3 regions of the Pseudomonas lutea genome follow, and region 1 is predicted to be linked to each of the others. Evidence: predicted binding sites of a transcription regulator. Region 1 holds the regulator's gene; each other region holds the start of a gene.
What was found. The regulator FliA, encoded in region 1, starts transcription of late flagellar genes. The targets are predictions, from matches to a motif close to CTAAAGTTTNNNNNNNNNNNGCCGNTAA.
Positions count from the first base shown of each region.

Region 2: a site for FliA is predicted at 2,090-2,117, ahead of LT42_RS24540 (methyl-accepting chemotaxis protein). Genes of this name have one in related genera too.
Region 3: a site for FliA is predicted at 4,050-4,077, ahead of motA (flagellar motor stator protein MotA). Genes of this name have one in related genera too.

Region 1 is NZ_JRMB01000001.1:1,958,691-1,964,071, forward strand. It holds gene LT42_RS08400 (chemotaxis protein CheA) at 1-520, opposite strand, end outside; gene LT42_RS08405 (protein phosphatase CheZ) at 666-1,454, opposite strand; gene LT42_RS08410 (chemotaxis response regulator CheY) at 1,474-1,848, opposite strand; gene fliA (RNA polymerase sigma factor FliA) at 2,089-2,832, opposite strand; gene fleN (flagellar synthesis regulator FleN) at 2,829-3,662, opposite strand; gene flhF (flagellar biosynthesis GTPase FlhF) at 3,781-5,124, opposite strand; gene flhA (flagellar biosynthesis protein FlhA) at 5,136-5,381, opposite strand, start outside.
Region 2 is NZ_JRMB01000005.1:17,089-22,469, forward strand. It holds gene LT42_RS24530 (abortive infection family protein) at 359-1,102, shown strand; gene LT42_RS26305 (hypothetical protein) at 1,145-1,660, shown strand; gene LT42_RS24540 (methyl-accepting chemotaxis protein) at 2,148-3,773, shown strand; gene LT42_RS24545 (histidine kinase famiy protein) at 4,190-5,381, shown strand, end outside.
Region 3 is NZ_JRMB01000002.1:1,233,621-1,239,001, forward strand. It holds gene LT42_RS17750 (trimeric intracellular cation channel family protein) at 1-6, opposite strand, end outside; gene orn (oligoribonuclease) at 124-660, opposite strand; gene rsgA (small ribosomal subunit biogenesis GTPase RsgA) at 775-1,806, shown strand; gene motB (flagellar motor protein MotB) at 2,070-3,125, opposite strand; gene motA (flagellar motor stator protein MotA) at 3,129-3,980, opposite strand; gene LT42_RS17775 (HDOD domain-containing protein) at 4,192-5,381, shown strand, end outside.

The DNA of each region.
Region 1 (5,381 bases):
CAGCCGCCTGAGCCTTGACGGCGTTGAGCGAATCCAGAAGCTGTTCGAATTCGTAGTCGGTGATGTCTTCGGACGGCGCTTCAGCGACCGGCTCTTCGACCACCGGTGCGGCAGCGACTTCGTCGGCAGAGGCCGGCTCGGCCAGACGTGCCAGGGCCGCCAGCAATTCAGGCGTGGCCGGGGTCACGGCGGAACGCTCGCGCACCTGACCGAACATGCTGTTGACGGTGTCGAGGGCCTCGAGCACCACGTCCATGAGCTCCGAGTCGACGCGGCGTTCACCCTTGCGCAGGATGTCGAACACGTTCTCGGCGATGTGACAGCATTCAACCAGCTCGTTGAGCTGGAGGAAGCCGGCGCCCCCTTTTACAGTGTGAAAACCGCGAAAAATTGCATTGAGCAGATCCGCATCGTCTGGCCGGCTTTCCAGCTCAACCAACTGCTCGGACAACTGCTCCAGAATCTCGCCGGCCTCTACCAGAAAATCCTGAAGGATTTCTTCATCGGCGCCGAAGCTCATTGGGGGGTGCTCCTAAAATTAACCGTCAAACCGATCCGGAGGCTGCACTGACGGCCAGCGCGCATTGCTTTCGTCGAAGCATTGGCGCGCGGGTCCAGCAGCCACTTTCACAGAGAACCTGAAATCTGAAATCCGGATGACCGAATCAGAAGCCGAGGCTGGATAGCAGATCGTCCACATCATCCTGTCCGGATACGACGTCTTCACGTTTATCGGCATGGATCTGCGGACCTTCACCCTTGGAGTGAAGTTTTTCTTGTTCTTTTTGCTGACGGAAGACTTCCTGGTCGTGTTCGATGCCGGCGAAACGGTCTACCTGGCTGGCCATGAGGACCAGCTTGAGCAGGTTGCGCTCCACTTCGGTCACCAGCGTGGTCACGCGCTTGATCACCTGACCGGTGAGGTCCTGGTAATCCTGGGCCAGCAGAATGTCGTTGAGGTGCGCGGAGACCTCGGTGGTCTCCTTTTCGCTGCGCGTCAGGAACGTATCGACGCGGCGCGCCAGATCACGAAACTCTTCGGCGCTGATCTCGCGGCGCATGAAGCGTCCCCAGTCGGCGCTCAAGGATTTGGCGTCGGCACTGAGCCCGCTCATCAACGGCGTGCTCTGCTCCACCAGGTCCATGGTCCGGTTGGCCGCGTTTTCGGTCAGCCTGACCACGTACGAGAGCCGCTCGGTGGCGTCGGTGATCTGAGAGACCTCCTCGGCCTGAGGCATGTTCGGGTCGATCTGGAAATTGACGATCGCGCTGTGCAGCTCGCGCGTCAGTTTGCCGACCTCCTGGTACAGGCCTCTGTCCCGGGTCTGGTTAAGCTCATGGATCAGTTGCACGGCATCGCCGAACTTGCCTTTTTCAAGGCTCGCGACCAGCTCTTGTGCGTGTTTCTTCAGGGTTGACTCAAAGTCACCCATTGTCGAATCTTTGGAATCCATAGCGCCCTCGCAGCGGACATCAGCTATTGACGCGCTCGAATATCTTTTCGATTTTTTCTTTGAGCACTTGCGCAGTGAACGGCTTCACCACGTAGCCGTTCACACCGGCCTGAGCGGCTTCGATGATCTGCTCGCGTTTGGCTTCGGCAGTGACCATCAACACCGGCAGACTGCGCAGACGCTCGTCTGCACGCACCTGACGCAGCAGGTCGATGCCGGACATGCCGGGCATGTTCCAGTCAGTGACGAGGAAGTCAAAGGCGCCGCTTTGCAGCATGGGCAATGCGGTGAGTCCGTCATCTGCTTCGGCCGTGTTGGTGAACCCAAGGTCACGCAACAGGTTTTTTATGATCCGCCGCATCGTTGAGAAGTCATCAACGATGAGGATTTTCATGTTCTTGTCCAATTCGACCTCCAAGCAGTCTTTAACGCGTTCAGCACCTGAACGCGCGTTCAATCAATACCGGCGGTGCCGGACATCGGAGGGCTGGGATCGACCGGGACGAGCGCAGCGAAACCGGATCATCTACGACCCGGTTCGACCGACTCCTGCCTGCCTCTTCCACTTCCCGCTCAACGTCTTGCACAGCCGGTCTTACAAGCAACTCGCAGGCCTTGCGGCGTGCGTCAGAATTCAGGAGCGGGCGCGCCACTCGCCAAGACGACCCCGCAGACGCGCGGCGCACTGACTGTGCAGCTGGCTGACGCGCGATTCGCTGACACCCAGTACCTCACCGATTTCCTTGAGGTTCAGCTCTTCGTCGTAGTACAGCGACAACACCAGACGTTCGCGCTCCGGCAGGTTGGCAATGGCCTCCGCCAATGCCGCCTGGAAGCGCTCGTCTTCCAGGTCCCGCGACGGCTCGAGCGACTGGCTCGCGCCGTCCTCGTGCAGCCCTTCATGTTCGCCGTCCTGCAACAGGTCGTCGAAACTGAACAAGCGACTGCCCAGGGTATCGTTCAAAATCCCGTAGTAATCGTCGAGACTCAATTGAAGTTCGGCAGCAACCTCGTGATCTTTAGCGTCACGGCCGGTTTTTGCTTCGATTGCACGAATCGCGTCGCTGACCATGCGCGTGTTGCGGTGGACCGAGCGCGGCGCCCAGTCCCCCTTGCGCACTTCATCGAGCATCGCTCCACGGATACGAATACCCGCGTACGTCTCGAAGCTGGCCCCTTTGGTGGAGTCGTATTTGGTCGAGACTTCGAGCAAGCCGATCATGCCCGCCTGGATCAAGTCCTCGACCTGAACGCTGGCTGGCAGACGTGCCAGCAAGTGATAGGCGATTCGTTTGACCAGCGGGGCATAACGCTCGATCAGCTCATACTGAGAATCTTTGGACGATTTGCTGTACATGCGATAGCCACTTGCTGTCATGAGACGGGCCCTGCGCTGGTGTGATGCACGAGGCGTTCAACGAAAAATTCCAGGTGACCGCGCGGGTTTGCCGGCAGCGGCCAGGTGTCAACTTTCTGCGCGATGGCCTTGAACGCCAGCGCACATTTGGAACGCGGAAACGCTTCGTACACGGCGCGCTGTTTCTGCACCGCCTTGCGTACGCACTCGTCGTACGGCACCGCGCCGACGTACTGCAGCGCCACGTCAAGGAAGCGGTCGGTGACCTTGGTCAGCTTGGCGAAGAGGTTGCGCCCTTCCTGCGGGCTCTGGGCCATGTTGGCCAGCACGCGGAAGCGGTTCATGCCGTAATCGCGGTTGAGCAGTTTGATCAGGGCGTAGGCGTCGGTGATCGACGTAGGCTCGTCGCACACCACCAGCAGCACTTCCTGAGCGGCGCGAACGAAGCTCACCACTGACTCGCCGATACCGGCAGCGGTGTCGATGACCAGCACATCCAGGTTGTCGCCGATGTCACTGAATGCCTGGATCAGCCCGGCATGCTGGGCCGGGGTCAGGTGGACCATGCTCTGTGTCCCCGACGCCGCCGGTACGATGCGCACGCCGCCCGGGCCCTGCAGCAGGACGTCGCGCAGCTCGCACCGCCCTTCGATGACGTCAGCCAGGGTGCGCTTGGGGGTCAGGCCCAACAGTACGTCAACGTTGGCCAAACCCAGATCGGCGTCCAGCAGCATGACGCGACGTCCCAGCTCGGCCAGCGCCAGTGAAAGATTCACTGAAACGTTGGTCTTGCCTACGCCACCTTTGCCACCGGTCACCGCGATAACCTGTACGGGATGCATGCTGCCCATGTTAATTGTTTACCTTGTCTTGCTTAGACCTAAGCCACATGTCGGGCTGCACGTTCAGTGCCTGAACAATGCCTGGCAGACCATCGATGCAGGAAAATTCCACTGTCATTTTCTTCACCTAGCCCGCTCGCTTGCCGGTGCTGTGATAAAGATCCGCAAACATATCCGCCATCGCTTCCTCGCTAGGCTCCTCCTGCATCTGCACGCTGACAGCCCGGCTCACCAATTGGTGCCGACGCGGCAAATGCAGATCGTCCGGTATCCGTGGGCCATCAGTGAGATAGGCCACAGGCAGTTCGTGTGTCACCGCCAGGCTGAGCACTTCGCCCAGGCTGGCGGTTTCGTCGAGCTTGGTCAGGATGCACCCGGCCAGGCCGCAACGTTTATAGCTGTGGTACGCCGCAGACAGCACCTGCTTCTGGCTGGTTGTCGCCAGCACCAGGTAGTTGCGCGCCTTGATGCCACGCCCGGCCAGGGTCTCCAGTTGCAGACGCAATGCCGGATCGCTGGCTTGCAGGCCCGCGGTGTCGATCAACACGACGCGCTTGCGCAGCAGCGGTTCCAGCGCCTGCGCCAGGGATTGCCCCGGGTCGACGTGGGTCACCGGTACATTGAGGATCCGGCCCAGCGTCTTCAGCTGTTCCTGAGCACCAATGCGGAAACTGTCCATGCTCACCAGCGCGATATTTTGCGCGCCGTATTTCAACACATATCGGGCTGCCAGTTTAGCCAGCGTGGTGGTTTTGCCCATGCCGGCAGGGCCGACCATGGCGATCACACCGCCCTCTTCCAGGGGCTCTACGTCCGGCGTTGCGATCATGCGGGCCAGGTGGGCCAGCAACATGCGCCAGGTGTGAGCCTGATCGTTCGAGTCCGGGACCATCGCCAGCAAATCGCGGGACAGGGGGCCGGACAGGCCAACGCGCTGCAGACGGCGCCACAGATTGGCCTGCTGCGGACGGCTGCCTTGCAGCTGGTTCCAGGCCAGCGAGCCAAGCTGGACTTCCAGCAGTTCGCGCAGGCCGTTCAATTCGGAGCGCATCGACTCGTACACGTGATGGCTGACCGAAGGTTCGGCATTGCGCTCGGCGCGTTCGGCTGCCACGGCCGCGTGAACCGACGGGCGAAACGGTTCTTCCAGGGTCGGTTCGATCTGCTTGCTGTCGTCCATCGCCAGGCCGGTGAACAGCTGGCGGTTGGCGACAGTGTCCAGCTCGCTGCGCGAGGTCAGCTCGGCCTGAGCGGTCACGATGCGCGACTGGGTCTTGCGCAGCTCGTCTTCGAGTTCGATGTTCGGCACACGCGGTGCCAGCGCTGACAATTTGTAGTCCAGGGCGGCGGTCAGTTCCACGCCGCCGGCGATCCGCCGGTTACCGATGATGGCGGCTTCAGCGCCCAGCTCATCACGAACCAGTTTCATGGCTTGTCGCATATCGGCGGCGAAAAAACGCTTAACTTGCATGACTCACTACCTCAGCCGTTAGGCCCGACAGTCGCTACGATGGTGACTTGCTTATTGTCAGGAATTTCCTGGTAAGCCAAAACATGCATATTCGGTACAGCCAACCGTCCAAAGCGGGACAACATGGCGCGAACCGGACCTGCGACCAACAAAATAACCGGCTGCCCCTGCATCTCCTGACGCTGCGCCGCTTCGATCAACGAGCGCTGAAGCTTCTCAGCCATGCTCGGTTCGAGGAGAACGCCTTCTTCCTGACC
Region 2 (5,381 bases), on a different contig from region 1:
CCGTTCCATTCTTCAATACCTCGTTCAGTCTCCACTGTTTCCATTCCTCAGCGTACATTTGTTAGATGCTGAAGGTAGCGCTGTGCGGGCCGGTTTGATACGCCCAAAACCATACCCTTGTTTGAGTTGTAAGCCATGCGCACCAACCAATAAAGCTACGCCTGTTGGTCGGTTTATTAACGGCAGCTTTCGGCCAAATGCGGTCACTCAGCTATACGGTAATTAGTGGATTTGAGATTGCGCGCAACCGCATAGCCCCATACGGCGCACGCGCAGCTGTGTCGCTACGCGCTAGGCTTATAGGCAATCATGAGCTGGTATAACTGTTTGGTATACAGGCGACGAAAGTAGGAAAGCTATGGCTCTCATTGATGACGTTGAAGGCTTGCAATCGATCTACATCAATCGTGCCACCGGGAACGGAAACGACGATGATGAGCGGGCTCACCCTCTTTACCGGCAGAGCGTTCTTGATGACCCTCGTGTGGCATCGCTGGTTCCCGCGTGGGTGCGTCGTTACAGGAACTTGGATCAGTTTTGGGGGTTCATCCAGCCGAAATTCGCAAGCTACGCCGAGCGTAGGAAATTCATCTGGGATGATTTTAGGGCGCTCGTTGACTTCGCTGAATCGGGTGGGGAGCCCCCTTCAGATATCGTTGTCTCTGAAGCGCTGGACCGCATTGACGCTGAGCACGTTCGGATCGCTTGGACAAAGGCGCTTGAAAGGCGCTCAACCGATCCCGAGGGAGCTATAACCATGGCCCGTACGCTCCTAGAGTCGGTATGCAAACACATTCTTGACGAAGCCGGAACGAGCGACCATGAGACAACTCCTGACCTGAACAAGCTCTACAAGCAAACAGCTACGCTTTTAAATCTGACGAAGGCACAACATGAAGAGGTTGTATTTAAGCAAATCCTTGGAGGGTGTACAGCAGTTATAGAGGGTTTAGGCGCGCTTCGGAATCGTCTCAGCGATGCTCACGGAAAAGGAAAAGGCGGGGTGAAGGCTGCTCCAAGGCACGCAGAGCTGGCAGTGAATCTGGCGGGCTCAACTGCACTTTTCCTGCTTGCCACATGGGAGGCAAAGAACGGAGATTGAGTTTGGTATCGCTCAATAGAGGGCGGATCAAATTCGGTAAATATGAGTGGTCAAATCAACCTAGTACCAACAACTCAAAAACGTCAGCTCTTGGCGGGTAAATGCCTGCCCTCATTAGGCAGCAATCGGCCAGAAGCAGTCACTGGACAGCTCTGCCGTCAGTCGCTGGCCTCGGCCGTCGCTGACATTCAGGCCTCTCACAAACTCTTCACACGCAGCCAAAAGTTAGGAGCCAGCACACCTATGGCCTACGAACTTCATATTTTCAAACCAATGGAAATAGCTCTTGAAGAATGGCAATCACTTTGCGCAAGTGATCCATCGATGAAGCTAGAAAACGAGTTGGCTCGCAGAAATCCCGTCACCGGTGAAACGATTGTTTCCAGCGGCAAAAACTCGGCAATTTGGACGAATCCACTAACACAGCAACAGTATCTCTTTGATTATCGCAAGGGGGTAATTTCCTTCGTCTACAGCGATGCGGCAATCATTAAGGCCAAGGAAATTGCGAAAGCACTCGCAGCCATCGTTGAAGGCGATGAAGGTGAGGCATATTGACAATGCCCTGTGACGGATGCTTTCTCGCTTCCTCTCAGCGGTTTTGACCTGCTAGCTGCCGACAGGCCGCTATGGGTCGATAGCTGTCGTTCGCAATGAACAAGAATCTGCGGCCATAAAAAGGCCCCCGGACTGTCGGAAAGTCAGGAGGCCTATTTAACGGATATCCCGTTATACGCAGCCAGTAGGCGGCACAGGGTTCTATCCGAGCGGGTGCTTTAGGCGGAAAGCTACCCAGACAAGACTGCTGCCGATCGCCTCAAGGCACCACTTGCGCCCTGGCAACGATCCAATCCACGGCACGCCTTGCTCTCGACTGCGTATGCCCAGTTTGAAGCCAGACCTCATGGAGGGCGGCGTTCCCCTGTGTAAGTTTCCAAGACGGGCCGCACCAGCTATCGGCTGGAGGTCGCGTCCTTATGCTAATACCTCAAGTAAAAACGCCCGTCGTCGATGTCCTTAGCACAATCATCAATCGGACTCGGACATGACCTTCCGCTCACTGAACATCGCTAGCCGCAGTTTATTGTGTTTCGGCCTTTTGGCCGCCTTGGTCGCCGGTGTCGGTATTTTCGGCGTTCTGCAGATGTCGCAGATCCGCAACCAGAGTTTGGTGATCGAGAACAACAGCGTTCCGAGTATCGTCGAAGCAGACAACCTTGCCCTCCAGCTGGCCCGCACCCGAATTGAAGTACTGCGACTTTTGGCCATCCCTGATTCAGCAACTGTCTCAAGCACACGCACCAAAATCGACGGCATAAATGGCGACGTGGCTGCAGCATTCGGCCGCTACGACAGGCTTGTCACCTCGGATCATGAACGTCAGGCCTTCGAGAGCCTTCGCCAGGTCCACCAGGAATACCTGAAGAGCATTGGTCAGCTCGCCGAACTCGTTGCCGCTGGAAAGGTGGATGAAGCGCGCGCTCTGGTGCAGTCAGGCATGGCACAGCTGGGTGCGAAGATGAATGAAAGTACCGAGGCCCTGCGCAAGATCAACCAGGAGGACATCAAAGCAGCCGCCGAAACCGGCAATGCGACGTATACCCAATCCAGGTCCATCACTTGGGTAGCTATAGGACTTGCTCTGGGCCTGACTCTGCTGCTTGCCTGGCGTCTAACCGTAAGCTTGACCAGACCGATAGCTGACGCTGTAAGCGCCGCCAAGACCATCGCCAGTGGTGACTTAACACAGACGCTGGACACACGTGGTAAAGACGAAGCGGCTCAGCTCCTGCAGGCGATGCAGGAGATGCAAACTAATTTGCGGGACACCTTGGGCCACTTGGGCCATTCCGCGACTCAACTCGCTTCGGCTGCGGAGGAAATGACGGCGGTCATGCATGAGAGCGCTATCGGCCTGCAGCAGCAGAACAGCGAAATCGAGATGGCAGCCACAGCAGTGACGGAAATGAGCCAAGCGGTCGACGAGGTAGCCGGCAACGCTACGGCCACCTCGACCGATTCGCGACAAGCCGCCGATACGGCGCGCCAAGGACAGCAACAGCTCGGTAATACGCTCAGCGCGATCGAGACCCTGACAAATAACGTCATGGGCGCAAGCGAGCGCGCGGGTGAGCTGGCTGAGCAGACTCGCAACATCAGTCAGGTTCTAGACGTCATCCGTTCGGTCGCCGAGCAGACCAACCTTTTGGCTCTCAACGCTGCAATCGAGGCCGCTCGCGCAGGCGACGCCGGTCGTGGCTTCGCAGTGGTTGCCGATGAGGTCCGAGCGCTCGCCCATCGCACCGGCGAGAGCACCCGGGAAATTGAAAGCATGATCGGAAGCATTCAGCTGGGCACCGGCCAGACTGTAGATGCTTTGCTGACGAGTGCCGACCAAGCCCGGCAGACCCGCGAACAGGCCCAGTTGGCCAGCACTGCCCTCTCCGCCATTTCCCAGTCGGTGTCGGGCATTGACGAGCGGAATCTGGTGATCGCCAGCGCTGCCGAGGAGCAGGCTCAAGTGGCCCGCGAGGTCGACCGCAACTTGGTGCGAATACGTGATCTCTCGGTGCAAACAGCGGCCGGGGCTGAACAAACACGGGCAGCGAGCCAGCAGTTGTCAGAACTGGCAGTCGGACTCAACGAGCAGATCCGTCGATTCCGGGTGTAGCCCACATCACACGAGCCTAGTTCGAGGCCACCCCTGCCGATTGAGCGCCAAGCGGCAGGACACTTCGTTCAATCATAAGTCCCGTTTCGGTAGCGCAAGTCAGGGATCCAACGGCATGCCGTCTGGGCCGACTTTCGGCAGCCAGCTGTTTGCCGCCTCATTCACGGCCGTCACTAGCTCCTGGAATTGCTCTGAAAGAACGTGGGGAATGAATGGGTTCGTCATCCGGTCTCTCGCCGAGCCACGAATCGACGCCTGTAAACTCGGTAACACCCTTACTCAGCTACATCGTCGAAGCCTGCCAATTCAGCCAAGGGGTTTGAGGAATCTTAATCATTCGGATCTGTCTGACCACCATCGTACGGCCTGTCCGCAGTCCTGGCTGTCTCTGTATTCCTCCTTGACCCGGAGCTTCGATGGTCCACCGCACGCAGTCTGTCAGCAATACCTCAACCGGCGACATCAGCGGTTCGGATCACAACGTGTTTTTTGCGGCGGTAGAAACTACCCGCATGCCGATGATCGTTACGGATCCCAAACGGCCTGATAACCCAATCATCTTTGCCAACAACGCTTTCATCGAAATGACCGGCTACGACCGGTCAGAAATCGTCGGTCATAACTGTCGATTTCTTCAGGGCATTGAGACCGATCGAGAGATTGTGGCCAAGGTTCGTAAAGCGATCGACGAGGAAACTGAGATTGCGGTCGAGATCGTCAATTATAAAAAAGACGGATCGTCGTTCTGGAACGCGCTGTTCATTTCGCCGGTGTACAACGAAGCTGGAGAGCTCATCTATTTTTTCGCGTCCCAGTTGGACGTGAGCCGTCGGCGTGACGCCGAGGATGGTTTGCGTCAAGCGCAAAAAATGGAGGCTCTTGGGCAGCTCACAGGCGGGATAGCTCACGATTTCAATAATTTGCTGCAGGTGATGATCGGGTACCTGGACATGATCCAGCGAACCGCTGGCAAGCCTCAGTACGACCAGCAGCGGGTACTGCGCAGTGCGACGAATGCGCGCGACGCAGCGGAGCGAGCGAAGACTTTAACTCAACAGCTGCTTGCCTTTTCACGCAAGCAGAAGCTGCAGGGTCGTGTCATCAATCTCAACAACATTGTCAGCTCCTCACAAGACATGGCCTCTACGGTGCTCCTCGATACCGAGCTGAGACTAGTGCTGCAACCTGATCTATGGAATTGCCGGGTAGATCCAACGCAGACAGAGGTTGCGCTGCTGAACATCTTCATTAATGCCCGGGACGCCATGGAAGCACGATCAGATCGGTTGCTTACGGTCGAGACCAAGAACGTCACCATCCAGGATCTCGCGTCGACTTCCTATGACGGGCTGATGCCGGGCCGCTATGTCAGTGTTGCTCTCACCGATAATGGTACTGGCATGCCTGCTGCCATTGTTAACCGAGTCATGGACCCCTTCTTCACCACGAAAGAGGAAGGTAAGGGATCTGGGCTAGGCCTTTCGATGGTCTACGGCTTCATGAAACAGTCCGGAGGAACGGCCCGCATCTATTCCGAAGAGGGCATCGGGACCACCATCCGAATGTATTTCCCAGCCGACGATAGCCAGTTGCATGCCTCACATACTC
Region 3 (5,381 bases), on a different contig from region 1:
CAACATGGTGGCAGTCCCTGCGAGAAAGGGGCGCAGTCTAACCATTCAACCGAAGCACCCATAGAGAGCACTTCTAGCTGGGCGCTATCTTGTCGGCGAGACCCGGCGACCGACGCCCTGCCCTTATGCCTTGATGAAGTGCTCGCGATAAAAACGCAGCTCGGCGATCGATTCGCGGATATCGTCCAGCGCCAGGTGAGTGCTGCCCTTCTTGAACTTCAGTTCCGGCGACCAGCGCGCAGCCAGTTCCTTGAGGGTCGATACGTCGAGGTTGCGGTAATGGAAGTAGTTTTCCAGCGTCGGCATGCGCTTGTACAAAAAGCGGCGATCCTGGCAGATGCTGTTGCCGCAGATGGGCGAACTGCGCTCGGGCACCCATGGCTTGATGAACTCAAGCGTCATGGCCTCGGCTTCATCGTTGGAGATTTTGCTCTCGCGCACGCGCTGGGTCAGGCCGGAACCACCGTGCTGACGGGTGTTCCATTCGTCCATGCCGTTCAGCAGCTCATCGCTTTGGTGAACCGCGATGACCGGGCCCTCGGCCAACGTGTTGAGCTCGCTGTCGGTGATGATGGTTGCCATCTCGATGATGACGTCGTTATCCGGGTCCAGACCGGTCATTTCCAGGTCGATCCAGATAAGATTCTGTTTGTTCTGCATATGTCGGCTCCTCAGCGTTGGCGCGCAGTTTAGCCCACCCGGGCGTGCTAGACTCGCTCGCGCTCTATCAAATCAGCAGCTTTTATGCGTCTTCAAACGGAACATTGAACACCCATGGCCAAACGCCAACTCAACCGCCGCCAGAACTGGCGCATCGAAAAGATTCAGGGCGAACGTGCAGCACGTGCCGCCAAACGCGAATCAAACGCCCTCGAAACGCTGGAAGGCGGCGATCTGGGTCCCGAGCAAACGGGTCTGGTCATCGCGCACTTTGGCGTGCAAGTGGAAGTCGAGGCGCAGGACGGCGAGCTGCAGGGTCAGGTTTTCCGCTGCCATTTGCGCGCCAACCTCCCGGCCCTGGTGACTGGCGACCGAGTTGTGTGGCGCGCCGGCAATCAAGGCATCGGAGTCATCGTGGCGCAGCTGCCGCGGGACACCGAACTGAGCCGCCCGGACAGCCGGGGCCAGCTCAAGCCGGTCGCCGCCAACGTCGACCTTATCGTCATCGTCTTCGCACCCATGCCCGAACCCCACGCCAACCTGATCGACCGTTATCTGGTGGCCGCCGAGCACGCTGGCATTCGCCCGCTATTGCTGCTCAACAAATTCGACTTGATCGACGATCAAAACGCTCCTGCACTCAATGCGCTGCTGGCGGTGTACCGCACGCTGGGTTATCCAGTGCTGGAAGTTTCAGCGCACCACGGCGACGGCATGCAGCAGTTGCAAGACCAGCTTGATGGCCACATCAGTGTGTTCGTCGGTCAGTCCGGCGTCGGCAAGTCCTCGCTGGTGAACAGCCTGTTGCCGGAAGTCGGCACCCGCGTGGGGCCGTTGTCGGAATATTCAGGTCAGGGCACGCACACCACGACCACCGCGCGTCTGTTCCACTTTCCGCGTGGCGGCGACTTGATCGACTCCCCCGGCATCCGGGAATTCGGACTGGGCCACGTCAGCCGAGCTGACGTCGAAGCGGGCTTCATCGAGTTCAACGACCTGCTGGGCAGATGCCGCTTCCGCGACTGCAAACACGACCGCGAACCCGGCTGTGCATTGCTGCAAGGCCTGGCAGACGGTCGCGTGCAACAGCAGCGGATGAACAGCTATCGTTCGATCATCGCGAGCTTGCCGGAGAGCAGCTACTGAGCCTCTCCATGGCATCCAGATTCGGCGACAGATTGTAGGAGCGCGCTTGCCCGCGAATGGGGTCGGTCAGGCGACATTGATGAAGCAGACGAATCGCCTTCGCGGGCAAGCGCGCTCCTACACGCGGATTGCTCCAGACCCGCCTTCTGCACTTCGCACTATTAGCAGAAGCTGCCGTCCGCAAGGCCGGCAAGTCGGACTGTCAAAAAGCTGAAACAAAAACGCCGCGATCATCGCGGCGTTTTTATTTGTGCAGCCAGGCGTCAGTTCCTGGTTTCGTCGATCTTCAGCTGGCCCTGATCGAAAATGTTCAGCTTCTGCCGAATCTCGTGCGGCTGGGCATACGCCTGGGGATCAACGGCGGGCGTCGAGATCGATGCCCCCGGTTGATTGGCAGGTGCAATGGCGCCTGGCGTCGGCGCTGGCGCAGCGCCGCTCGGTGCATCCGGCGTTTGCGGTGCTTCACCCGAGTTCTGCGCGCCTTCGATACGCTGCTGCGCTTTCTTGGTCATCACCACGATGTCGATACGGCGGTTGATCGGGTTCTGCGGGTGCTGCTTGTCGTACAGCGCCGACGAGGCGTAACCCACCACACGCGCCACTTGCGGATCGGGGTAACCTCCCGCCACCAACGCCCGTCGTGCGGCGTTCGCGCGACCTGACGACAGCTCCCAGTTACCGAAGCCGTTGTTGCCCACGTAAGGCGTCGCATCGGTGTGACCGCTGATGCTGACCTTGTTCGGCACCGCTTTGATGGTGTCAGCCATGGCCAGCAGGATGTCTTCGAAATACGGTTTAAGCTTCGCGCTGCCGATATCAAACATCGGGCGGTTGTCCGCGTCCGTGATCTGGATACGCAACCCGTCCTGAGTAATCTCGAACAGAATCTGGTCCTTGAACTTCGCCAGTTGCGGGTTCTCGTTCACCTTGGTCTGCAGTTCCTGCAGCAACATCTCCAGACGGTCCTGCTCAACCTGCTCGGCAGCCGAGTCCTGCTGATCGGCATCAACCGGCACGCGGTCTGGTGCAGGCGTCGATTTGACTTCCGGGTTGAGCGTCTGGTCAGGAGACATCTCCGGCGAGCCGCCCAGGTCGATCACATAGGGCGAGCCGCTGTCGGAGAAACCGACCGGGTCCTTGAAGTAACCGGCAATAGCGACCAGTTGCTCGGGCGTGGCCGACGACATCAGCCAGAGCACAAGGAAGAACGCCATCATCGCCGTCGCAAAGTCGGCGAAGGCAATCTTCCAGGCGCCGCCGTGGTGCCCCCCGCCAAAGCGCTTGACGCGCTTTATGATAATCGGCTGATTATTTTCCATGGATCAACGACCGCGGACAGCTTGTTCCAGCTCACTGAAGCTGGGGCGATGGGCTGGATAAAGCACCTTGCGACCGAACTCTACAGCCAGCGAAGGCGGCACACCGGACGCCGACGCAACCAGCGAGGCCTTGATCGATTCGTAGACATTCATTTCTTCTTTGGCATCGTGAGCCAGAGAAGTGGCCAGCGGGCCGAAGAAGCCGTAGGCCGCCAAAATACCGAAGAACGTACCGACCAGCGCCGCACCTACGTGCATGCCGATCGCGGCCTTGTCGCCCGAACCCAGGGACGCCATGGTCACAACGATACCCAGTACCGCAGCGACGATACCGAAACCGGGCATCGCATCGGCCACCCCGGTGACCGCATGGGAAGGATGCTCAAGCTCTTCTTTCATGCTCAGCAGCTCCATGTCGAACAAGCCTTCCAGCTCGTGCGGCGCCATGTTGCCGGAGGACATGATGCGCAGGTAATCGCAGATGAACGCGATCATGCGGGTGTCTTTGAGCACGCCTGGATATTTGGCGAAAATCGGGCTGTTCTCAGGTTCTTCGATGTCCCCTTCAATGGCCATCATGCCTTCGCGACGGCTTTTGTTGAGGATCTCGTAGACCAGGCCCAACACCTCAAGGTAGTAACCATGGGTGAACCGGGTGCTGAACATCTTCAAGGACTTCTTGATGACCAGCATGGTCATATAGCCCGGGTTGGCTTGCAGGAATGCACCCAGCGCCGCACCGCCGATGATCATGACCTCGAAAGGCTGGATCAACGCAGCGATCTGACCGTGGGACAGTACGTATCCGCCGAGAACGCTCGCGAAAACGACGATGATGCCGATAATTTTTGCCATAGGTAGAAAATACTTACTGAGTCGGGTTCATGGTCATTGCGCGAGAAGCGCCTGAAACTCTTGTCCTGCTTATCGGCATGAATGCGCCAGACTATAGTCAGAACACGCGAAAATCCTGACCGATGTGTGCCGCCGGACCGTGTGCTGCAAGGGCCAGCATGATGCCAGTACTCGACGTCGATCTAATCTCCCAGCCGTACGGGTGTTGTGAATGCAATCAGATAAAGCTACGTCGCTCCCTGTCCCCCGCAGCCTGGATCAATGGATAAAGCAGCTCGACAGCATCGCGTTGCCGGTGCCCGCAGTGGCGCATCAGCGAGTTCAGGCCGCGTTGACCGACAGCCGTCGCTCGTTGCGTGACATCGCAGACCTCATGCAAGACAGCCCGGCCTTGGTGCTCAATGTTCTGCGCGAGGCCAACCTGGCCAATAACGCCCTGACTCAGCCTGCGGAGAGTCTTGAGGTAGCCATCAATCGCCTGGGCCTGGCGCGTACGGAAGCGCTGCTGGCGCGCTTGCCCAGCGTCGACGCACGCGAGATTCCGGTGGCCTTGCGCCAATTGCAGATGATCAGCCAGCACGCGATGCAACAGGCTTACGGTTTATTTGCCAATCAACTGGCACGGCTGTGGCAGGACATCCACCTGGGCAGTCTGCTCTTTCTCTCGCCGCTCTGGCCCATGGCGCTGGCACACCCCACGCTACTGGAAGAATGGGAGCTGCGGGTTATCCACAAAGGTGAATGCGCCAAGTCGGTGGAAAACTCGCTGTTTGGCGTACGGCTGGTGCATCTCTGTCAGGCGCTGGCACACCACTGGCGCCTGCCTGTCTGGGTGACCCAAGGGTACGAACTGTTGACCTCTCAGCAGCGCAGTCTGGTCAAAGTCCTGCGCATCGCTCACGGCAACGACGACGCACTCAAGCAGCGGCAGCAGCTCGATGCCGATCTGCCTCTTCGACGCTGGCTCAATCAGCCCGCCAACACGATTTTGTTGGCCAACGGCCTGGCGCTTTCCGCGCATCAAGCCTGGGACACGCCGCACAGCCTGCGCTGGCAACTGTTGACCAGTCTTTATCTGCAGCAGCCGCTGGACCAGCTTCAACAGCAGGTTCACCAAAACGCTGTGGCCAGCGCGCGTCAGCACTCGACCCCGGACATCTGGCATCCGGCACAGGCGCTGCTTTGGCCGTGGAACGCGCGCCGCGTGCATAAAGGCATGCTGCCAGCGCCGGCGCCCACGCCCGATGCGCTGCAGGTATGGCGCAGGCATTGCGCCGACCTGCTCAAAGAGCCCGGCATTTTCATCAACGCGATGCACCTGACAACTTGCGCTCGGGATGCATTGGTGGCGGCCGGTATGCAGCGGGTGGTGTTGCTGATGACTGATCGAAAAACCGACAG